DNA from 3 places in the Chitinimonas koreensis genome. Region 3 is predicted to be linked to each of the others. Evidence: predicted binding sites of a transcription regulator. Region 3 holds the regulator's gene; each other region holds the start of a gene.

Region 1 (6,543 bases), 1.6 Mb from region 3:
GGCGACGCAGCACATGGCTCTGCTTTTCAAGGTCTTTCTCCGTGCCTGGAGGCGGCGGCCGGTCCGGTCTGGAACGCTTTGTCCATGACCGCTCCAGCGCTCAGGCCGTCAGCCGCAGCGCCAGCCAGGGCACCAGGTTGAACAGCAGGATGGCGAGCTTGTAGCCGGCCATCGCGCCGTAGTGGATGGCATCGAAGCGCACCGCCGGCAGGGCGAACCAGCGGCCGTGCAGGCGCCGCAGCCGGTCGTGGCCGAGCGCGAACACGGCGAACCAGCACAGCAGCACGCCGTAGTTGAGCAGGGTGCAGGCCAGCAGCCAGGCCTCGAGATCGTGACGGTCCATGTCCGGCTCCTCAGTGCGACATCAGCACCGGCATCTTCATCGTCGCCAGCACGGTGCGGCTGACGCCGCCCAGCATCCGTTCGCGCAGGCGGCCGTGGCCGTACAGCCCCATCACCAGCAGGTCGGCCAGTTGCTCGGTCGCCAGCGACAGCAGCATTTCGCCGGTGTCTCGCCCCGGCCCGGCCACGCGCTTGATGATCGGGTGGATGCCGCGGCGGGAGAGGAAGTCGGCCGCATCGTCGCCGGGCGCCATGTCCGCCGTCCACTCGCTGCGGTCGGGATCGATGCACAGCAGCGTGACGCGCGGCGACTCGCGCAACAGCGGCAGGGCGTCGGTCATCGCGCGCACCGCCTCGCGGCTGCCGTCCCAGGCCACCAGCGCATGCGTCAGCTGTTCGGGCCAGTCTCCGCCGCAGGGCAGCACCAGCGCCGGGCGGCCGCAGCGCAGCACGGTCGATTCGACAAAATCGGCCGGCAGGGCGGGCCTGGGTCCGTCGCCGTCGTGTTGGCCCAGTATCAGCAGATCGTGCCGGCGCGCTTCGCGGCAAGCGGCTGCGACCGGATCGCCGTCCACCTGCCGCCAGTCGGCCTCCTTGCCGACGTGCTGCTCGAACACCGTGCGGACCAGGCCGGCGCGGCGTTCGGCCTCCGCGGCCAGGCGGGACTGCAGTTCGCCGACCGGGTGGGGGCCGAGCGCGGGCGAAGGCGTCGTTACGGCCAGGAACAGCCCGGTCAGGCGGGCATGCCTGTAGCGTTCGGCCAGCCGGGCCGCGTAGCGGACCCGTTCAGCCGCATCCGCGCCGTCGGGCACATGGACCAGGATGCTGCGGTAGGACATGGTGGGGTTCTCCTCTTCGACGCCGCCTGCGTGGTGGCTGACCGGATATGTACCCCCGCCGACGCGGCGGCGACTTGACCGCAATCAACAGCCTGCGCGGAACGCTGGAGGCGCGACGCCGCGCAAGGACGGCGAGACGGCGAAGCTAGGCCGCCAGCCGGATCGGCACGATCGAGCGGACGATGCCCATCCGGTCGGCCGAGGCCCGCCGCGCATGCGGCGGCGCATTGCCGGCGCCTGCGCTCAGCCCTGCCCGGTCGAGCAGGCGGACGTGCTTGTTCTGCACGCCGATCCAGCCCATCTCCTGGAACTTGGAAAAGGCGCGGCTCACGGTTTCCAGCTTCAGGCCGAGGTAGCTGCCGATCTCTTCGCGCGTCATGCGCAGGTGGAACTCGGCCGGCGAATAGCCGCGTTCGGCCAGCCGGTGCGACAGGTCAAGCAGGAAGGCCGCCACGCGTTCCTCGGCACGCATGTTGCCCAGCAGCAGCGAGACGCCATAGCTGCGTGCGATCTCGCTGCTCATCGCGCCCAGCAGCCGCTGCTGCAGGCCGGGCAGCTCGCGGCAGGCCTGCTGCAGCCTGGCGAAGGGCAGGGCGCAGACCTGGCTGTCCTCCAGCGCGATGGCGGTGGTGCCGTGCCAGCCGGTCTGGATCGCGTCCAGGCCGATCAGGTCGCCGGCCATGTAGAAGGCGGTGACCTGCTCGCGACCGTCCTCGCTCACGATGCAGGTCTTGAAGCAGCCGCTGCGGATGGCGTACAGCTCCTTGAACGCATCGCCGGCCAGGCAGAGCGTCTTGCCGCGGCGGATCGTCAGGCTGCTCGACATCAGCGCGCCGGACACCTCCCGCGACCCGCCGGCCAGGCAGCCGTCGTGCCGCCGGCAGTCGGAGCAGGGGTGCCGGCCTCCGCCGCAGTCCGTCGCCGGGCCGAGCCGGCCCGGGCCCTGGGTCATGCCGATTTCACCTGTCGTTTCCATGGCGTACATCTCCTCCGGTCGTCGGTGCTGCGCTGCGCATCAGATTCCGGGCCTGCCGCCGCCGATCATGCGGACGACGTCCCGGATGCGTTGGAATTCGCTGCTCTTGTCGAAGAAGTACTGCGCTCCGGCCGCCAGACAGGCATCGCGATAGCGCTTGTCGGCATGGTTGGTCAGCACTGCGAACACGCTGGCGGGCACCTGCGCCTGCACGGCGCGCAATACCGTCAGGCCGTTGCCGCCGCGCAGCTGCAGGTCGAGCACCACGCAATCGGGCCGTTCGCGCAGGATGCCGACGATGGCGTCCTCCACCGTGGCCGCCTGGCCGACCAGCTCGACGCCGGACAGCGGGCCGAGCAGTTCCACCAGCCGGACGCGGATGGCGGTGGAGTCGTCGGCCAGGAAGACCCGGACCGGTTTCGTTGCGATTTCCATGGCAGCCAGTATGGGCGGCGGCCATGGGCCGGCCTATCGGCCCCGGCTGAAGCGGGTGGTCGGCGGAATCCGCTATGCGGGGTAGGCGGAAAGGGGAGGCGTGTAGGCGGCCGCCTACACGGGCGGAGGGCTAGAGCGGCTTGCCGGCTTCGTCGATCAGCCGCTGGGCGATGGCGTAGCGCACCAGCTCGGCCGGATTGCTCATGCCCATCTTCTGCAGCAGGCGGGCCTTGTGGGTGCTGACCGTCTTGACCGACAGATGCAGCCGCTCGGCGATGTCGGTGACGGCCACGCCGGCCACCAGCAGCTGGAAGACTTCGTATTCGCGGTCGGACAGGGTGGTGTGCGGCAGGCCGTGAGCCTGCGGCATGGCGTCGAGCGCGAGCTGCTCGGCCACCTCGGCGCTGATGTAGGCGCCGCCGCCGGCCACCTTGCGGATGGCCGACACCAACTGGGCCGAGGCGCTGTCCTTGGTGAGATAGCCCGAGGCGCCGGCGCGGATGGCGCGGATGGCGTACTGGCGCTCCTCGTGCATGCTCAGCACCAGGATCCGCAGCCGCGGCTTCTCGCCCTTGATCTGCTTGATCAGTTCGATCCCGCTGCGGCCCGGCATCGACATGTCGAGCAGCAGCAGCTCGAACTCCTGCTCGCGCACGCGTTGCAGGGCCTGGTGGCCGTCCTGCGCCTCGCCCACCACGGCCAGGTCGGGCGCCGCCTGCAACAGCTGCTTGAGTCCTTCGCGGACCAGCGTGTGGTCGTCGGCCAGCACGATGCGGATCATGTCGTCTCCTGTTCGGGGGCAGCGGCAGGCGCACCTCCACGCGGGTGCCGCCGCCGGGCCGGCTGTCGATCGTCGCCTCGCCGCCGAGCAGGAAGGCCCGCTCGCGCAGGCCGAGCAGGCCTAAGGAGCCCGGCCGCCGCGCCGCGTCGGGCACGAAGCCGCGACCGTCGTCGAGCACCCGGATCCGCACTTCGCCGGCGGCCTGGTCGAGGTCGATCTCGGCCCGGCTGGCTTCGGCGTGGCGCGCCACATTGGTCAGCGCCTCCTGGACGATGCGGAAGATGGCCGTCGCCATCGGGTCCCGCCAGGCCAGCGCGGGATTGCCGACCCGGAATACGCAGGGGATGCCGGTGCGTTCGCTGAAGTTGTCGGCCAGCCATTCGATGCCGGCGACCACGCCCAGGTCGTCGAGGATCAGGGGCCGCAGCTCGGTGGCCAGGCGGCGGGTGGCCTTCACGGTATCGTCGAGCAGCGCCTCCATGCCGGCCAGCTTGCCCTGCACCGCCGCTTCGGCCGGCAGGCGCTCTCTGAGCCAGCCGACGTCCATCTTGAGCGCGGTCAGCGCCTGGCCCAGCTCGTCGTGCAGCTCGCGCGCGATGCGGCTCTGTTCCTGCTCGCGCATGGTATGGGCCGCCGCCGCCATCGCCTGCACCTCCTCCTTGGAGTGGCGCAGCGCCTCCTCGGTGCGGACCCGCTCGGTGACGTCGCGCAGGATCACGGTGTAGAAGCGTGCGCCGTGCTCCTCGACCTGGGAGATCGAGGCGTCGATCGGGAATTCCTCGCCGTTGCGGCGCAGCCCGGTGATGATGCGGGCCGCGCCCATCCGGCGCGAGCTGACGCCGGTGGCGCCGAACTGGCGGATGTGCTCCCGGTGAACGGCGCGATAGCGGTCGGGCAGGAACCAGTCGAGCGGCGCGCCGATCGCGCTGTCGCGCGGGCAGCCGAACATCGCTTCGGCGGCGGCGTTGAACAGCACCACGCGCTGCGATTGGTCGATGGTGATGATGGCATCCATGGCCGATTCGACGATGCCGCCGATGCGCGCCTCGACATCGCGCAAGGCCGCGTGGGCCGCGCGGTCGGCGACGGTCTGTCGATGCAGCCACCACAGGTCCAGGGCGGCCAGCGCCAGGCCCAGCAGGGCGGCGAGCGCGAGCGGTAGGGGAGAGGGCCAGCGCAGCAGGCCCGCGATCAGTACGGCTGCGATCAGCAGCAGGCCGGCCAGCTGCATGTGCACGAACCGGCCGGCCGGACCGGTTCGTCGTGCAGCCGACCGCTCGAATGGCGACGTACGCACGGCGTCCTCCTTCATGACACGCGCCGTCGGCGCGCACCGAATTGAAATGGTTGGCCGAATCTAAGCCGGTTTCGCCACGCCGCTCAAGCTGCGTCGACTGCGGCCTCGGGCGTTGTCTTTTTTCGGTGCAGCGCCGGCGGCCCGGACTGGTCCTGGAGCCAGGCGGCACAAGGGCTTGGCCGTCTTTCGCCCGGCCCGGTCCGGTGAGCGTACGCCAGCGGCTTTGCAGCCCCGAGGCCGGTGCACCCGCTTTTTGGCAACCTTCCCGCTCGCCTTTCCGGTTTGGAAGATGGCGCAGGCGCTGGCCTGTCGACGGACGTCTTGTCCGTCAAGCGAGTGGCGTGGGGTGGTTTCAGGCGGCTAAAAGCATTCAGGCCCACCTGGCGGCGGGCCTGAGCGTTCTGCTTGATCTGGAGGCGGGTACCGGAATCGAACCGATGTGGACGGATTTGCAATCCGCTGCATAACCACTTTGCTAACCCGCCATCGACACCCGGGCGGGCGCCGAGACGAAAAAGGGAAAGTAGACACTTTCCCTTTTTTCTAGAAGCTGGAGCGGGAGAAGAGTCTCGAACTCTCGACCTCAACCTTGGCAAGGTTGCGCTCTACCAACTGAGCTACTCCCGCATGGCAATCACACATTCGAAGCAGTTTGGAGCGGGAGAAGAGTCTCGAACTCTCGACCTCAACCTTGGCAAGGTTGCGCTCTACCAACTGAGCTACTCCCGCTTCGCTTTCGCTTGTGTGTTGCGAAGAGCCGCCATTATAGGGAGGCGAAAAATCGTGTCAAGCATCGAGCAGCGTTTATTTGCATTCTTCTGCATCAATCATACTAAGTCATTGTTCTGAAATGCGGCCGCTTCCGGCAGCGATTCGCTCCGCCGCCGCCTCAGCCGCCGGTGGCCGACATGAAGCGCACGATCTTGCCCGGCTTTTCGCGGAATTCGTGGCGTTCGGGCTTGCGCTCGATGGCCTGGCGCAGCGCGGCCTCGAGGCCGGCGTCGTCGATGCCGCCGCGCAAGAGCGGCCGCAGCTCGAGCTTGTCGTCCTGGCCCAGGCACAGGTAGAGCGTGCCGTCGACCGACAGCCGCACGCGGTTGCAGGTGGCGCAGAAGTGCTGCGAGATCGGCGTGATGGCGCCGAGCGTGAAGCCGCCGTCGCGGCTTTGCCAGTAGCGCGCCGGGCCGCCGCCGAGCTCGCGTGCGCTCGGAGCCAGGTCGAAGCGCTGCGCCAGCGCGGCGATCACCTGCTGCAGGTCGACGTGTCGCGAGGCGCGGCCGCTGTCGCCGACCGGCATGGTCTCGATCAGCCGCAGGATGAAGCCGCGTTCGATGCAGAAGGCGACCATGGCCTCGATCTCGTCGTCGTTCACGCCGGCCTGCACCACCATGTTGAGCTTGATCGGGGCGAAGCCCTGCGCGCACGCGGCGTCGAGCCCGGCCAGCACCTCGCCGAGCACGTCGCGGCCGGCGATCGCGGCGATCCGTTCGGCCTGCAGCGAATCGAGGCTGACGTTGATCCGGCGCACGCCGGCGGCGCGCAGCGCGGCGGCATGGCGGTCGAGCCGGGTGGCGTTGGTGGACAGCGACAGGTCGTCGACGCCGGGCAGGGCGCCGAGCCGGGCCGCCAGCAGCGGCAGGTCGCGCCGCAGCAGCGGTTCGCCGCCGGTCAGCCGCAGGCGGCGCACGCCGAGCCGGGCGAAGGCGGCGACCACCCGCTCGATCTCGTCGAACGTCAGCCAGTTGGCCGGTTCCTCGAATCCCTTGAAACCCTTGGGCATGCAGTAGCTGCAGCGCAGGTCGCAGCGGTCGGTCACGCTCAGGCGCAGGTAGTCGATGCGGCGGCCGTGGCCGTCGAGCAGGACTGGGGTGGA
Region 2 (6,543 bases), 780 kb from region 3:
GCCGCTGCGGCGCCGAACTATGCAACCGCAGCCCCGGCAGCATCGGCCGCACGCTGGCGCTGCTGCTCACCGCGGTCATCCTGTTCATGATCGGCAACGGCTTTCCCATCGTCGGCATGGAACTGCAGGGCGTGCGCAGCGCGGTCAGCCTGCCCGGCGCGGTGCTGGCGCTGTGGCAGCAGGGCGAGCACGCGGTGGCCGGCGCGGTGCTGCTCACCGCCATCGTGGCGCCGGGCGCCATGCTGGCCGCACTGCTGTGGCTGTTCCTGCCGCTGGCGCTGGGCCGGGCGGCGCCCGGCGCGCGGATCACGCTGCGGCTGGTCCACCTGCTGCGGCCCTGGGGCATGATCGAAGTGTTCCTGCTCGGCACCCTGGTGGCGGCGGTCAAGCTGGCCGGCTACGCCAGCGTCCATCCGGGGCCGGCGCTGTGGTCGCTGGCCGCCATGCTGCCGGTGCTGGCCGCCATGTTCACCAGCTTCCGCGCCGACGACGTCTGGGCCGCGCTGGAGCAGGCGCCATGCTGAGCGGACCGGTCGCCGCCCGCCACGGCTTGGCCGGCTGCCGCGTCTGCGGCCTCTTGGCGCGATTGCCCGGCGGCCACGGCCGCTGCCCGCGCTGCGGCAGCCGGTTGCACCTGCGCAAGCCGGCCAGCCTGTCGCGCTGCTGGGCCTTCCTGCTCACCGCCGCCGGCTGCTACCTGCCGGCCAACCTGCTGCCGGTGATGCATACCGGCGCCTTCACCGGCGACCAGGACGACACCATCCTGAGCGGCGTGGCCTATCTGTGGACCAGCGGCTCCTGGCCGCTCGGCGCGCTGGTGTTCGTCGCCAGCATCGTGGTGCCGCTGCTCAAGATGCTGGCGCTGCTGCTGCTCCTGCTGGCCGTGCACCGCGGCCTGCGCTGGCAGCCGATGCAGCGGCTCAAGCTGTATCGGCTGCTCGAGTTCGTCGGCCGCTGGTCGATGCTCGACATCTACGTCGTCACCCTGCTGGCCGGGCTGGTGCAGGTGCAGGGCTTCGCCACCGTGGCGGCCGGACCCGGCGCGGCCGCCTTCGGCGCGGTGGTGGTGTGCACCATGCTCGCCTCGCAGAGCTTCGACCCGCGCCTGATCTGGGATTCGATGCCGCTGGCGGAAGAACCGGCGGGGCCGGCCACCCCGATCGGCGATGGAGACGCGCGCCATGGCTGAAGCCGCTCCGCCGCCGCTGCCGCCCGAGATCCCCGAGGCCGTGCCGGCGCGCCAGGGCCGGCTCACGCTGCACCTGGTCTGGGTGCTGCCCTTGGTGGCGGCCGCCATCGGCGGCTGGCTGGCGCTGCAGGCCTGGCTGGCGCGCGGGCCGGAGGTGGTGATCCGCTTCCAGTCGGCCGAGGGCATCGAGGTCGGCAAGACCCGCATCAAGTACAAGAACGTCGACATCGGCCTGGTCAAGCGGCTCGAACTGTCGGCCGACCGCAGCCGGGTGCTGGTGCACGCCGAGATCGACCGCGACGCCGCCGCCATGCTGGTCGACGACACCCGCTTCTGGGTGGTGCGGCCGCGGGTGGCGGTCGGCAGCATCTCGGGCCTGAGCACGCTGCTGTCGGGCTCCTACATCGGCATGGACGTCGGCAAGTCGGCCAACGAGCGGCGCGAATTCGAAGGCGCCGAAGTGCCGCCGGTGGTCACTGCCGGCCTGCCGGGCCGCCAGTACATCCTGCGCAGCGAGCAGCTCGGTTCGCTCGACATCGGCTCGCCGGTCTACTACCGCCGCATCGAGGTCGGCCATGTCGTCGCCTACGCGCTCGACCAGGACGGGCAGGGCATCACCGTGCAGGTGTTCATCAACGCCCCTACCAGCGCTACGTCACCAGCAACGTGCGCTTCTGGCAGGCCAGCGGGCTCGACGTCACGCTCGACGCCACCGGCTTCAAGGTCGACACCCAGTCGCTCGCCACCATCGTCGCCGGCGGCATCGCCTTCGAGGCGCCGCCGGCCCAGCCGACCGGGCCGCAGGTCAAGGAGAACACCGTGTTCCAGCTGGCCGATGACCGCGTGCTGGCGATGAAGGACCCGGACCGCGCGGCGCAGCGCTATCGCGTCTATTTCGAGGAATCGCTGCGCGGGTTGTCGGTCGGCGCGCCGATCGACCTGCGCGGGCTGCCGTTGGGCGAGGTCAGGTCGTTCGGCCTCGAATACGATGCGGCGCGCCGGCGCTACCGCTTCCCGGTCGAGATCGCGCTCTACCCCGAGCGGCTGCACGCCCAGGCACGCGGCACGCTGCCCGGCGGCGAGGACGGCGCGGCCTTGCTCGACGACATGGTGGCCAAGGGCCTGCGCGCCCAGTTGCGCAGCGGCAACCTCTTGACCGGCCAGATGCACGTCGCGCTCGACTTCTTTCCCAAGGCGCCGGCCGCCGCGGTCGACCGCTCGGGCACGCCCTGGGTGCTGCCGTCGACGCCGGGCAGCCTGGGCCAGTTGCAGGATTCGGTCGCCAATATCGTCAAGAAGGTCGAGCGCATCCCGTTCGAGGAGCTGGCCGGCGAGCTGCGCCGCGCGCTGGGCGACCTCGACGGCGCGATCAAGGACGCCGGCGGCCTGATCCGCCGGCTCGACCGCGACCTGGCGCCGCCGGCCGCCGCCGCGCTGCAGCAGGCCGAGCGCACGCTGCAGTCGGCCGAGCGGGTGCTGGCGCAGGACGCGCCGCTGCAGCAGGACCTGCGCGGCACGCTGGGCGAGGTGAAGCGCGCCGCCGATTCGCTGCGCAACCTGACCGATTACCTCGAGCGCCATCCCGAATCGCTGCTGCGCGGCAAGCCGGAGGACCCGAAATGAAAGCCGCCGCCCTGGCCGCCTGCGGCCTGGCCCTCGTGCTGGCCGCCTGCGGCACGCCGCCGCGCGAGCGCTTCTACACCTTGATGCCGGACGACGCACCGGTGCCGGCGACGCAGGCGGCCGCGCCGCCGCTTCCCGCCGTGCCGCCGTCCGCCGGCCAGCCCCCGCGCCACGCCGCCCCGCTTTGCAGCCCCCCGCTTTGCAGCGGGTGGCGCTCGGGCCGCTGACGCTGCCCGAATCGCTGCGCCGGCCGCAGCTGGTGATGCGGCTGGGCGAGCGGCTCGAGGTCTACGAGCAGCGGCGCTGGATCCAGCCGCTCGACGCCGAGATCGCCGACGCGCTGGCCGAGCGGCTCGGCCGCCGGCTGGCGGCGCCGGTCGCCACCTTGCGCCAGGCGGCCGCTGCCGGCGCGACGCGGCGCATCGCGCTCGACGTGCGCCGCTTCGAATCGACGCCGGCGATGGCCTCGCTCGACGTGCTGTGGAGCATCGCCGACGGCCTGGGCAAGCGACTCGCCGATGGCCGCACCGAGGCGCGCCAGCCGTGCGCCGATGGCGGCGAGGCGGCGCTGATCGCGGCCCACGGCGCCAATCTCGACCGGCTGGCGGCCGAGCTGGCGCAGGCGCTGGCGACCCTGCCGGCCGAATGAGGTACGGCGTCCGCGCCGTTCCCCAGACCCGCCGAGCGCAGCGGAATCCGCCGGGCGCCGTTGCCGTGCGATCGCGCTTCGCCGCGCCCGACCTGCCCGCCGCGCACGAACCACGACCTTGATCCCGATCAAGGGCGCTCCCCGCCATGACGCGTACAAGGTGGACATCAACCCACCCGGAGGAAGCGATCATGGCTTACAAGAACATCCTGGTGCACGTCGGCAGCGACGCGCGCTCCATCGTCCGCATCGACCACGCCATCGCGCTGGCGCGCCGGTTCGATGCCCACCTGACCGGCCTGTTCGTCGCGCCGCGGCCGGCGCTGCCGTTCGGCCTCGACGGCGTGGCCAGCGTCGACATCTACCCGATGCTGGAGGAACACCTGCAGGGCCTGGCCGAGCGCGCCCGCGCGACGTTCGAGCGCCAGGTGCAGCGCCAGGACGCGGTCCAGTACGAATGGCGCAGCCAGATCGGCGATCCGGTCGACGCGATCAGCCTCAACGCGCGCTACCACGACCTGGTGGTGCTGGGCCAGGACGATCCGTCGCGACCGGTCGACGGCCTGCCGCCCGGCTTCGCCGGCTCGGTCGCGCTCGGCGCCGGCCGGCCGGTGCTGGTGCTGCCGCATTCGGGCGATTTCGCCAGCCTGGGCCAGCGCGTGCTGCTGGCCTGGAACGGCCGGCCCGAGGCGACGCGCGCGCTGACCGACGCGCTGCCGCTGCTGCAGCGCGCCAGCCGGGTGATCGTGCTGGTGGTCAATGCCGACAGCGAGCCGGGCAGCCACGGCCAGGCGCCGGGCTCCGACATCGCGCTCTACCTGGCCCGCCACGGCGTGCACGCCGAGGTGCTGAACCAGACCGTGTTCGGCGTCGACGCCGGCAGCGTGCTGCTGTCGAGCGCGGCCGACCTCGAGGTCGACCTGCTGGTGATGGGCGCCTATGGCCATTCGCGGCTGCTCGAACGCATCCTCGGCGGCACCACCCAGGTGCTGCTCGATTCGATGACGGTGCCGGTGCTGATGTCGCATTGAAATCGGCGGAGCTATTTCGGCAGAGACTTCGGAATCCGCCATAGTCTCTGCTTATACTTCGACAGGCACAGGCTCGGAATAGAGTTCCGGCTTGCTGCACCGGGTGGTAGTTTCCTATCAGGAAGTCGACGATTTGGCAGTGATGCGAGAACCCACTGAAGCTGGCTTAGCGGAACTGACCGAAAAATACTTGCTGGCCGAGATGGCCCAGGCATGGTCGCACTATCGACACCTCGAAGAGACTCGGACTAAATATCTATCCTTCTTCGCCACTGTGGTGCTTACCGCTGCAGGTTTTCTCGTAACTTTGATCAAAGATGCTGGAAGATTTGATCCAACGCATTTTATCGGCGCTACATCGGTTTTTTGTCTTCTGCTCTTTGGGTTTTCTTTCTTCATTTTGGCCAATATCGCCCGGATCGGATTCGTATTGGCGGCTTACGATGCCATTATTGGTGAAGCTAGGCAGTTCATGCTGGGTGCCGATAGCCCTGCCTGCCGCTTGTGGAGCGTGCGAGAGAGAATTCCCCCTTTAGTGAGCACAGGCATCTTCGGCATACAAGCTGCCGCAATCGCTATCGTACAGATAGTTTGCTTACTGCTAGCGGGCGTGGAGGGTTATATGGGCTGGCTGGTGCTATCCGGCCGGGTCAATGCGCCGCGGTGGCAGGGTTGGATCATGGTTGCGCTCGTTCTTGCCGCGCTCCTGCTAATGCTTGCTTTCTCTATGCGCTTGAATCGCGCACGGGCAATCGGGCTCAAAGGCGCGGTTCTACCCGCCTCTGCCGCTTCATCGGTTTCCAATACATCATGAGCCCGCACAAAGTCGACCGCGCCCACCTCGAAAACCTGACCGACCTGCCCAATATCGGTAAAGCCTCGGCCGAGGATTTGCGCCTGCTCGGCGTCGACCGGCCGGCCCAGCTGGCCGGCCGCGATCCGTTCGAACTCTACTGGCAGCTGTGCGACCTGACCGGCCAGCGCCACGACCCCTGCGTGATCGATGTCTTCATGTCGGTGACCTCCTTCATGGACGGCGGGCCGGCGCGGCCGTGGTGGGATTTCACCGACGAGCGCAAGCGGCGGCTGGCCGGCGACGGGCTGCCGTGATGCCCGCCGCTGTTCCGCGGAGCGGGCCTAACGGCGCGCGCCGGCCTGTGGTTAAATCGCCGCCATGAGCACGCTCTTCAAGAAAGTCGCGCTGGTCGCCCGGCGCAACAGCCCGAACATCGGCGATCCGCTGCGCCGCCTGGCTACGCTGCTGCGGGCGCTCGACTGCGCGATCATCCTCGATGCCGACACCGCCGGCGAACATCCGATCGCCGACGTGCAGATCGTGCCGCCCGAGCAGGTCGGCAAGGTCGCCGACCTGGTGATCGTGCTCGGCGGCGACGGCACCATGCTGTCGATCGCGCGGCTGGTGGCGCCGTACCGCATCCCGCTGGTCGGCATCAACCAGGGCCGGCTCGGCTTCATGACCGACATCGCCAACCACGACATCGAGACGGTGATCCCGCGCATCCTCGACGGCGATTTCGTGCCCGAGGAGCGCATGCTGCTGGCGGCCAAGGTGATCCGCGACGAGCGCGAGGTGCACGGCGCGCTGGCCTTCAACGACGTGGTGTTCAGCCGCGGCTCGCTCGGCTCGATGATCGAGTTCGAGATCTTCATCGACGACCAGTTCGTCTACAGCCAGCGCTCGGATGGCCTGATCGTCAGCACCCCGACCGGCTCGACCGCCTACTCGCTGGCCTCGGGCGGGCCGATCCTGCATCCCACCGTGCCGGCCATCGCGCTGGTGCCGATCTGCCCGCAGACCATGAGTGCGCGGCCGATCGCGGTGAACGACGCTTCCACGGTCGAGTTCATGCTCACCCGCGGCTCGGAGGTGAAGGTGCACTTCGACGGCCAGTCGCACTTCGACATCCGCGAGATGGACCGCGTCACCATCAAGCGCTACCGCAATTCGCTGCGCATCCTGCATCCGGTCGGGTACAACTACTACGACATGCTGCGGCACAAGCTCCACTGGGGGGAGCGCCTATTCTGAC
Region 3 (6,543 bases):
GCTCGGTCCCAAGGAACTGGGCCTGTGCAAGGCGCTGCGCAACCAGGCCGTGCTGGCGATCCGCCACAAGACGCCGCCCGTCGCCGGAGCCTGATTGCGCTGCCGCATTAGATTTTTTGCTCGAATTTTTAATCTGTTGTTAACAAAGGATAAAAGTACGGATCGATGATTTTGTGCAACGCACAAAAAAGAGCTTGACGGTGAACCGGGCGCTGACCATAATGGTCTCATGCTGCGGTGCAAAAGAGACCATGTGCACGGCACATTCCACCGACAATCAGCCAGGAGAAGACCCATGTTCGCAACCTCCGATTTCGCCGCCCTCGGCCAAGCACAACTCGAAAAATCCATCCGTCTGTCCAATATCGCCCTGTCCGGTGTCGAGCGCCTCGTCACCCTGCAGCTCGACGTCGCCCGCGAACTGCTGAGCGAAAACACCGCCACCGCCAAGGCCCTGACCGAAGTCAAGGACGTGCAAGGCCTGCTGTCGCTGCAGCAGCAGCTGTCGCAGCCGGTGGTCGACAAGGCCCTGGCCGTCGCCAAGAACGTCTACGAAGCGGCCAGCAGCACCCAGGCCGAACTCGGCGCCTTCGTCGAAGAACAGGTCATCGAATTCAACAAGGGCTTGGTCACCACGCTGGACAAGGCCGTGAAGCAGGCTCCGGCCGGCTCCGAGATCGTCGTCTCGGCCGTCAAGACCGCCGTCGCCACCGCCGCTTCGGCCTACGACACGGTCGCCAAGACCGCCAAGAAGGTCACCAGCGACTTCGCCGAAGCCAGCGTCGCCGCCGCCGAAACCTCGGCCAAGGCCGCTGCCGGCGTTGCCAAGACCTCGGCTCGCAAGGCTTCGCCCGCTGCCGCGGTCTGATCGATCGCCGGTCGCGCCGCCTCGGCGGTGCGACGGATCGAACGAAAAAACCCACGCTTCGGCGTGGGTTTTTTCATGTCCGTCATCCGGGCGCTTCAGGATGCGGGCGGAGTGCCTCGAGCGCCGGATGACGGTACGTTGCCGGCCGATTGCCGACCCAGCCAGCGCAGCAGTTGCGCCAGCTTGCAGGCCGGCGAATCGGTTTCGGCGGCGCCGGGCGGCGTCAGCATGAACAGCGGCGGCAGGGGTTGCGCCGCGCAGTAGGGCCGGCGATCGGATTCGTGGTCCAGATAGCGCCCGGCGCGCTCGGCCAGCGCCCGCAGCAAGTCCTGCTGGCCTTGCCACCAGCCGCTGGGCGCCTGGCCCAGCGGCGCCATCATCAGGCCGGACAACTGGCCGATGCCGCCGCCGAGCATGGCCGCCAGGTCGGCCAGCAGCCGTGGTGCGGCCAGATCGCCGGCATGCAGCCAGCCACCGGCGGCCGGCGCCAGCGCGTCGAGCAGCGCACCGGCCTGCGCCACCGGCCCGGCTTCGCCGCCGACGGCGAGCAGGAAGCCGTGCTCCACGCCGAACGGACTGTCCTGCCAGGCGATCCGGATGCGCTGCGGATGATCGGGCAAGGGGGATGCATCGCCGAGCTCGACGACCAAGTCGCCGGCGGCGAGAGGGCAGGGCGGCGGGCCGCCGAGCAACCAGAGCTGCGGCCCGGCCGGCGCGACGCCCCCGGGCGGCGCGGACCAGCCCGGCGGCATCTGCGCATCGAGACACCAGCCCGCCTTGCCCTGCCGCGCCAACCGGGCCGCCAGCGTGGCCGGCAGGTCACAGGCGATCAGCTGCACGCCGGTCCGCCGCCCTCGCACAGCAGGCGGCTCACGGCCGGCTGGGCCAGGTGGTCGAGGAACCAGCGCAGCGCATTGCCGCGCGCCTTGGTCGGCCAGGCGACATGCAGCTTGGCGACCTGCTTGGCTTCCTCGCACTGCAGCGCGACCAGGCGGCCGGCATCGATATGCGGCTGGGCGATGCGGCGCGGCAGGAAGCCCACGCCGAGGCCGGCCAGCTGGGCGGCCAGCTTGTCGGCCTGGGTCGATACCGTCAGCGTCGGCTGGCCGGTCAGCAGGCCCGAGGTGCGCGGCGGCAGCGTGCGCGAGCTGTCGGCCACGCTGACCGCGCGGTGCGTGCGGACCGCCTGGATCGGCACCGGCTGCGGCTCGCGCGCCAGCGGATGGTGCGGCGCGGCGGCCAGCACGAATTCGACCTCGCCCAGCGGCTGGCTCTTGAAGCCGCCGCCGGGCGGCGCATCGTCGGGTGCGCCGATGGCGAGGTCGGCACGGCCGGTGTAGAGCGCATCCCAGGCGCCGCCGAAGGCCTCGTGCGAGAAGCGCAGCCGGGTCTCGCCGCCGATGCCGTCGAAGGCCGCGACCGAGCCGAGCAGGGCGCCGAAATCGACCAGGTCGCCGACCGCGATGCGCAGCTCGGGCTCCCAGCCGGTGGCGACGCGCTTGACGCGCGCCTCGAGCGCGGCGGCGGCGTCGAGCAGCGGGCGGCCTTCGCGCAACAGTTCCTGGCCGGCCGGCGTCAGCCGCGCACGGTGGCCGCTGCGGTCGAAGATCAGCACGTCGAGGTCCTGCTCGAGCTTCTGGATCGTGTAGGTGATCGCGGACGGCACGCGGTGCAGCTCGGCCGCCGCAGCGGCGAAGCTGCCCTTGCGATCGATGGCGTCGAGTACGACCAGCGCATCCAGGGATAGACGCATGTCAGGAATTCCGAAGCGGGCAACTGCATGGCAGGCAAGGAATGTTACGTCTCGATTATGGGCGAGCGGCGCAGCTTTGCCGACCTGTATTTCGATTTTATTGAACTCGTGCTGCATCGCAGCATCCAATCGGGGCGTAGAGCCTTGATCGAAAAGGGCTTTGCCGCTGCCCCGGGCAGGCGTTAGGATCGCCCCACGACGTCGGCGTCAGACCGATCCCAGGTAGTCAATTCAGGGGTGCAGAGTGCAAAAAGACATGGAGACATTGCACATGAAGTTGAAGTCGATCCTGGTGCTGTGGCCGTCCTTCCTGGTGGCCGGCATCCTCAACAGCCTGTTCTTCACCTTGTTCGATCCGCTCGAACTGACCTTCCAGGGCGAGCCGCTGTTCGAAACTCGCGTCATGGCCTATTCGATCGGTTTCTTCGTCTGCTGGCTGTTCGCCGGCCTGTCGAGCGGGCTGACGCTGTTCTTCGAGCGCGATCGCGAGCAATTGAACCGTTACTGTCCGGTCGATTTCAGCAAGCCGCAGCAAGATCACGATCCAGGCACGCTGGCGCATTGAAGGTGCGGCAGGCGGACAAAAGGCGACCCTCGGGTCGCCTTTTTCGTGGCCGCGCGGAGTTCAGTTGCGGGCGCAGCCCGACAGCAGCTGCTTGAGCGCCGGCAGGTCGCGCAGGGTGATCTGCTTGCCCTGCACGGCGATCAGGCCGTCGGTCTGGAACTTGGAGAAGGTGCGGCTGACGGTTTCGAGCTTCATGCCGAGGAAGCTGCCGATCTCCTCGCGCGTCATGCGCAGGTGGAAGCCGCTGGACGAGAAGCCGCGCGCGCCGAGCCGCTGCGACAGGTTGAGCAGGAAGGCGGCCAGCCGTTCCTCGGCGCGCATATTGCCCAGCAGCAGCATCACGCCCTGGTCGCGCACGATCTCGCGGCTCATCAGCTTGTAGAAATGCCGCGTCAGCGCCGGGATGTCCTTGGACAGCGATTCGAGCTGCTCGAACGGCAGCTCGCACACCTCGCAGTCCTCCAGCGCGATCGCGGTGCAGGCATGGCGCTCGCCGCCGAGCGCGTCGAGCCCGATCAGCTCGCCCGACATGTGGAAGCCGGTGACCTGCTCGCGGCCGTCCTCCGACAGCACCACGGTCTTGAAGAAACCGGTGCGCACCGCGTAGAGCGAGCGGAACGGATCGTCGGTGCGGAACAGCGCCTCGCCGCGCTTGACCGGGATGCGCTGCTTGATGATCTGGTCGAGCTGCGACAGCTCGTCGTGCTCGAGGCCGATCGGCAGGCAGAGCTCGCGCAGGCTGCAGCCGGCGCAGATGTTCTTGAGTTCGTGGGCGGGGAACAGGGTGGTCATATGGCGTTCGGATGGATGGCTTGACCCAGGTCAACGCCGCAAGTTTGACGCCTCCCTAGACTGCGAACAAGCCAAGCCCGAGCCTGACCGATGCAGATCCCGTTCAACGACGACCCCACCGCGCTCGAATTCGACCCGGAACTGGTCCGTCGCCACGATGGGCCGGGACCGCGCTACACCTCGTATCCGACCGCCGACCGCTTCGTCGAGGAATTCGACGAAGCGCGCTACCGCTGTGCGGTCGACGCGCGGCGCATGGCCGGCGCCGGCCGGCCGCTGTCGCTCTACGTCCACCTGCCGTTCTGCGGCACCGCCTGCTATTACTGCGCCTGCAACAAGATCGTCACCGAGGACCGCGGCCAGGCCGACGCCTACCTCGACGCGCTCGAGCAGGAGATCGTCATGCAGGCCAGGCTGTTCGGCCGCGAGGCGCCGGTGACCCAGCTGCACCTCGGCGGCGGTACGCCGACCTTCCTCACCGACGCCCAGCTCGAGCGGCTGATGCGCATGCTGACCGTGGCCTTCTCGATCGCGCCCGATGCCGAGCGCTCGGTCGAGATCGATCCGCGCCAGCTCGGCGAGCACACGCTGGCACTGCTGGCCGGCCACGGTTTCAAGCGCATGAGCATCGGCGTGCAGGATCTCGACCCGGCCGTGCAGGCCGCCATCAACCGGGTGCAGCCGGCCGGCCAGACCGCCGCCGTGCTCGATGCCGGCCGCGCGCTCGGCTACCGCTCGATCAATCTCGACCTGATCTACGGCCTGCCGTTGCAGACGCCGGACAGCCTCGCCGTCACGCTGGAACAAGTAAAAGCCTGGCGGCCGGCACGCATCGCGCTGTACAGCTACGCCCATCTGCCCGAGCGCTTCAAGCCGCAGCGCCGCATCGACGCCACGGCCATGCCCTCGGCCGAGACCAAGCTCGCCATGCTGCGGCTGGCGGTCGAGACGCTGTTGGCGGCCGGCTATCTCTACATCGGCATGGACCATTTCGCGCTGCCCGACGACGAGCTGGCGGTCGCGCTGCGGCAGGGGCGGCTACACCGCAACTTCCAGGGCTATTCGACCCAGGCCGAGTGCGACCTGGTCGGGCTCGGCGTGTCGGCCATCGGCAAGGTCGGCGGCGTCTATGCCCAGAACCATCGCGTGCTGGACGACTACTACGATGCGGTCGGCCAGGGCCGGCTGCCGATCGCGCGCGGGCTGGCGCTCGGCGCCGACGACCTGCTGCGGCGCGCGGTGATCCAGGCGCTGCTGTGCCAGTCCGAGCTGGTGATCGAGCCGTTCGAGACCAGCTGGATGATCGACTTCCGCAGCTACTTCGTCGCCGAGTGGCCGCAGCTCGAAGCGCTGGCGCAGGACGGCCTGGTGGCGCTGGGGCCCGACCGCATCCGCGTGACCGCGCGCGGCCGCCTGCTGGCGCGGGTGGTGGCGATGTGCTTCGACCGCTACCTGCGCGAGACGCGGATGGCGGCGCGCTATTCGCGTGTGATCTGAAGGCATGTGAAACGTGAAAGGCTGTGAAATGTGAAATGTGAAATGTGAAACGTGAACCCCGCTCCTCTGCCGGCAGTGATCTTTCAAGCCTTGTACGAGGACTGCGCCGTGACGAATCGCGGCGATTGCCGCGCTTCCGTATCTTCTTCGCCCACCGGCGGCTCTGGCGGATGAGGAGCGGGGTTCACGTTTCACCTTTCACATTTCACGTTTCACAGCCTTGTTCACGTTTCACATGCCGTTCACGTAAGCTCGCGCGATGTTCGATCCCTTCGATTCTTCCTTCGCGCTCACCCTGCTCGGCTGGTGGCTGGCCGGCTTCCTCGGCGGCCTGCATTGCCTCGGCATGTGCGGCGGGCTGGCCGCCGCGCTGGGGCTCAACGCCGTGGCCGGCCGGCGCGTGGCGCTGCTGCTGGCGGCCAACCTCGGCCGGCTCGCTTCCTATGTGGCGATCGGCACCGTGCTCGGCGGCCTGGCCGGCGCGGTGGCCTGGCTGCCGGCCGCGGCGCGGCTGCAGACGCTGCTGTTCCTGTTGTCGCAGCTGCTGGTCATCCTGCTCGGCCTGTATCTCGCCGGCTGGTCGCCGCTGCTGGCGCGGCTCGAGCGCATCGGCGGCACGCTGTGGCGCCGCCTGCAGCCGCGCTTCGCCGCCTTGCTGCCGCTGCGCAGCCTGCCGGCCGCCTTCGCCGCCGGCGGGCTGTGGGGCTGGCTGCCCTGCGGCCTGGTCTACACCGCCGCGACCGGCGCGCTGGCCGGCGGTTCGGCCGCGCGCGGCGCGCTGGTGATGCTGGCCTTCGGCCTCGGCACGCTGCCGAATCTGCTGGCCATGGGCGCCGCCGCAGGCCAGCTGCGCCGCTTGCGCGACCGCCGCGGCATCCGGCTGGCGGCCGGTGGCCTGCTGGTAGCGCTGGCGCTGGCGGAACTCCTGCGCTGGGCGGCGCACCAAGTCGCGTGACTCCACTTCTTTTCGACACGCTCGAGCAATACCGCGCCCAGGTGCTCGTTGCCCTGGCCGGTGCCGAGCGCACGCTCGACTGGTTCGATCCCGACCTGGCCGGCAGCGGTGCC

The links. The regulator FNR, encoded in region 3, switches genes on or off when oxygen is low (the NO sensors DNR and NnrR bind a similar motif). The targets are predictions, from matches to a motif close to TTGATNNNNATCAA.
Region 1: H9L41_RS05625 (universal stress protein) is a predicted target of FNR. The motif match lies at 1,256-1,269, and genes of this name have one in related genera.
Region 2: H9L41_RS09470 (universal stress protein) is a predicted target of FNR. The motif match lies at 3,580-3,593, and genes of this name have one in related genera.

Annotation. Positions count from the first base shown of each region.
Region 1 is NZ_CP060704.1:1,319,251-1,325,793, forward strand. It holds gene H9L41_RS05615 (alcohol dehydrogenase catalytic domain-containing protein) at 1-30, opposite strand, end outside; gene H9L41_RS05620 (DUF6868 family protein) at 101-343, opposite strand; gene H9L41_RS05625 (universal stress protein) at 354-1,181, opposite strand; gene H9L41_RS05630 (helix-turn-helix domain-containing protein) at 1,327-2,133, opposite strand; gene H9L41_RS05635 (response regulator) at 2,197-2,592, opposite strand; gene H9L41_RS05640 (response regulator) at 2,723-3,373, opposite strand; partial or broken gene H9L41_RS26055 (sensor histidine kinase) at 3,450-4,685, opposite strand; tRNA gene H9L41_RS05650 (tRNA-Cys) at 5,082-5,155, opposite strand; tRNA gene H9L41_RS05655 (tRNA-Gly) at 5,222-5,297, opposite strand; tRNA gene H9L41_RS05660 (tRNA-Gly) at 5,324-5,399, opposite strand; gene moaA (GTP 3',8-cyclase MoaA) at 5,560-6,543, opposite strand, start outside.
Region 2 is NZ_CP060704.1:2,168,853-2,175,395, forward strand. It holds gene H9L41_RS09445 (paraquat-inducible protein A) at 1-524, shown strand, start outside; gene H9L41_RS09450 (paraquat-inducible protein A) at 518-1,189, shown strand; gene H9L41_RS24515 (PqiB family protein) at 1,182-2,045, shown strand; gene H9L41_RS24520 (MlaD family protein) at 2,042-2,812, shown strand; gene H9L41_RS09460 (hypothetical protein) at 2,809-3,039, shown strand; gene H9L41_RS09465 (PqiC family protein) at 2,997-3,461, shown strand; gene H9L41_RS09470 (universal stress protein) at 3,653-4,492, shown strand; gene H9L41_RS09475 (hypothetical protein) at 4,584-5,306, shown strand; gene H9L41_RS09480 (helix-hairpin-helix domain-containing protein) at 5,303-5,602, shown strand; gene H9L41_RS09485 (NAD kinase) at 5,667-6,542, shown strand.
Region 3 is NZ_CP060704.1:2,949,216-2,955,758, reverse strand. It holds gene H9L41_RS12370 (HDOD domain-containing protein) at 1-94, shown strand, start outside; gene H9L41_RS12365 (phasin family protein) at 296-868, shown strand; gene H9L41_RS12360 (hypothetical protein) at 964-1,707, opposite strand; gene H9L41_RS12355 (LysR family transcriptional regulator) at 1,698-2,621, opposite strand; gene H9L41_RS12350 (hypothetical protein) at 2,649-2,807, shown strand; gene H9L41_RS12345 (hypothetical protein) at 2,893-3,186, shown strand; gene fnr (fumarate/nitrate reduction transcriptional regulator Fnr) at 3,247-3,978, opposite strand; gene hemN (oxygen-independent coproporphyrinogen III oxidase) at 4,069-5,475, shown strand; gene H9L41_RS12330 (sulfite exporter TauE/SafE family protein) at 5,735-6,430, shown strand; gene H9L41_RS12325 (DUF7931 domain-containing protein) at 6,427-6,543, shown strand, end outside.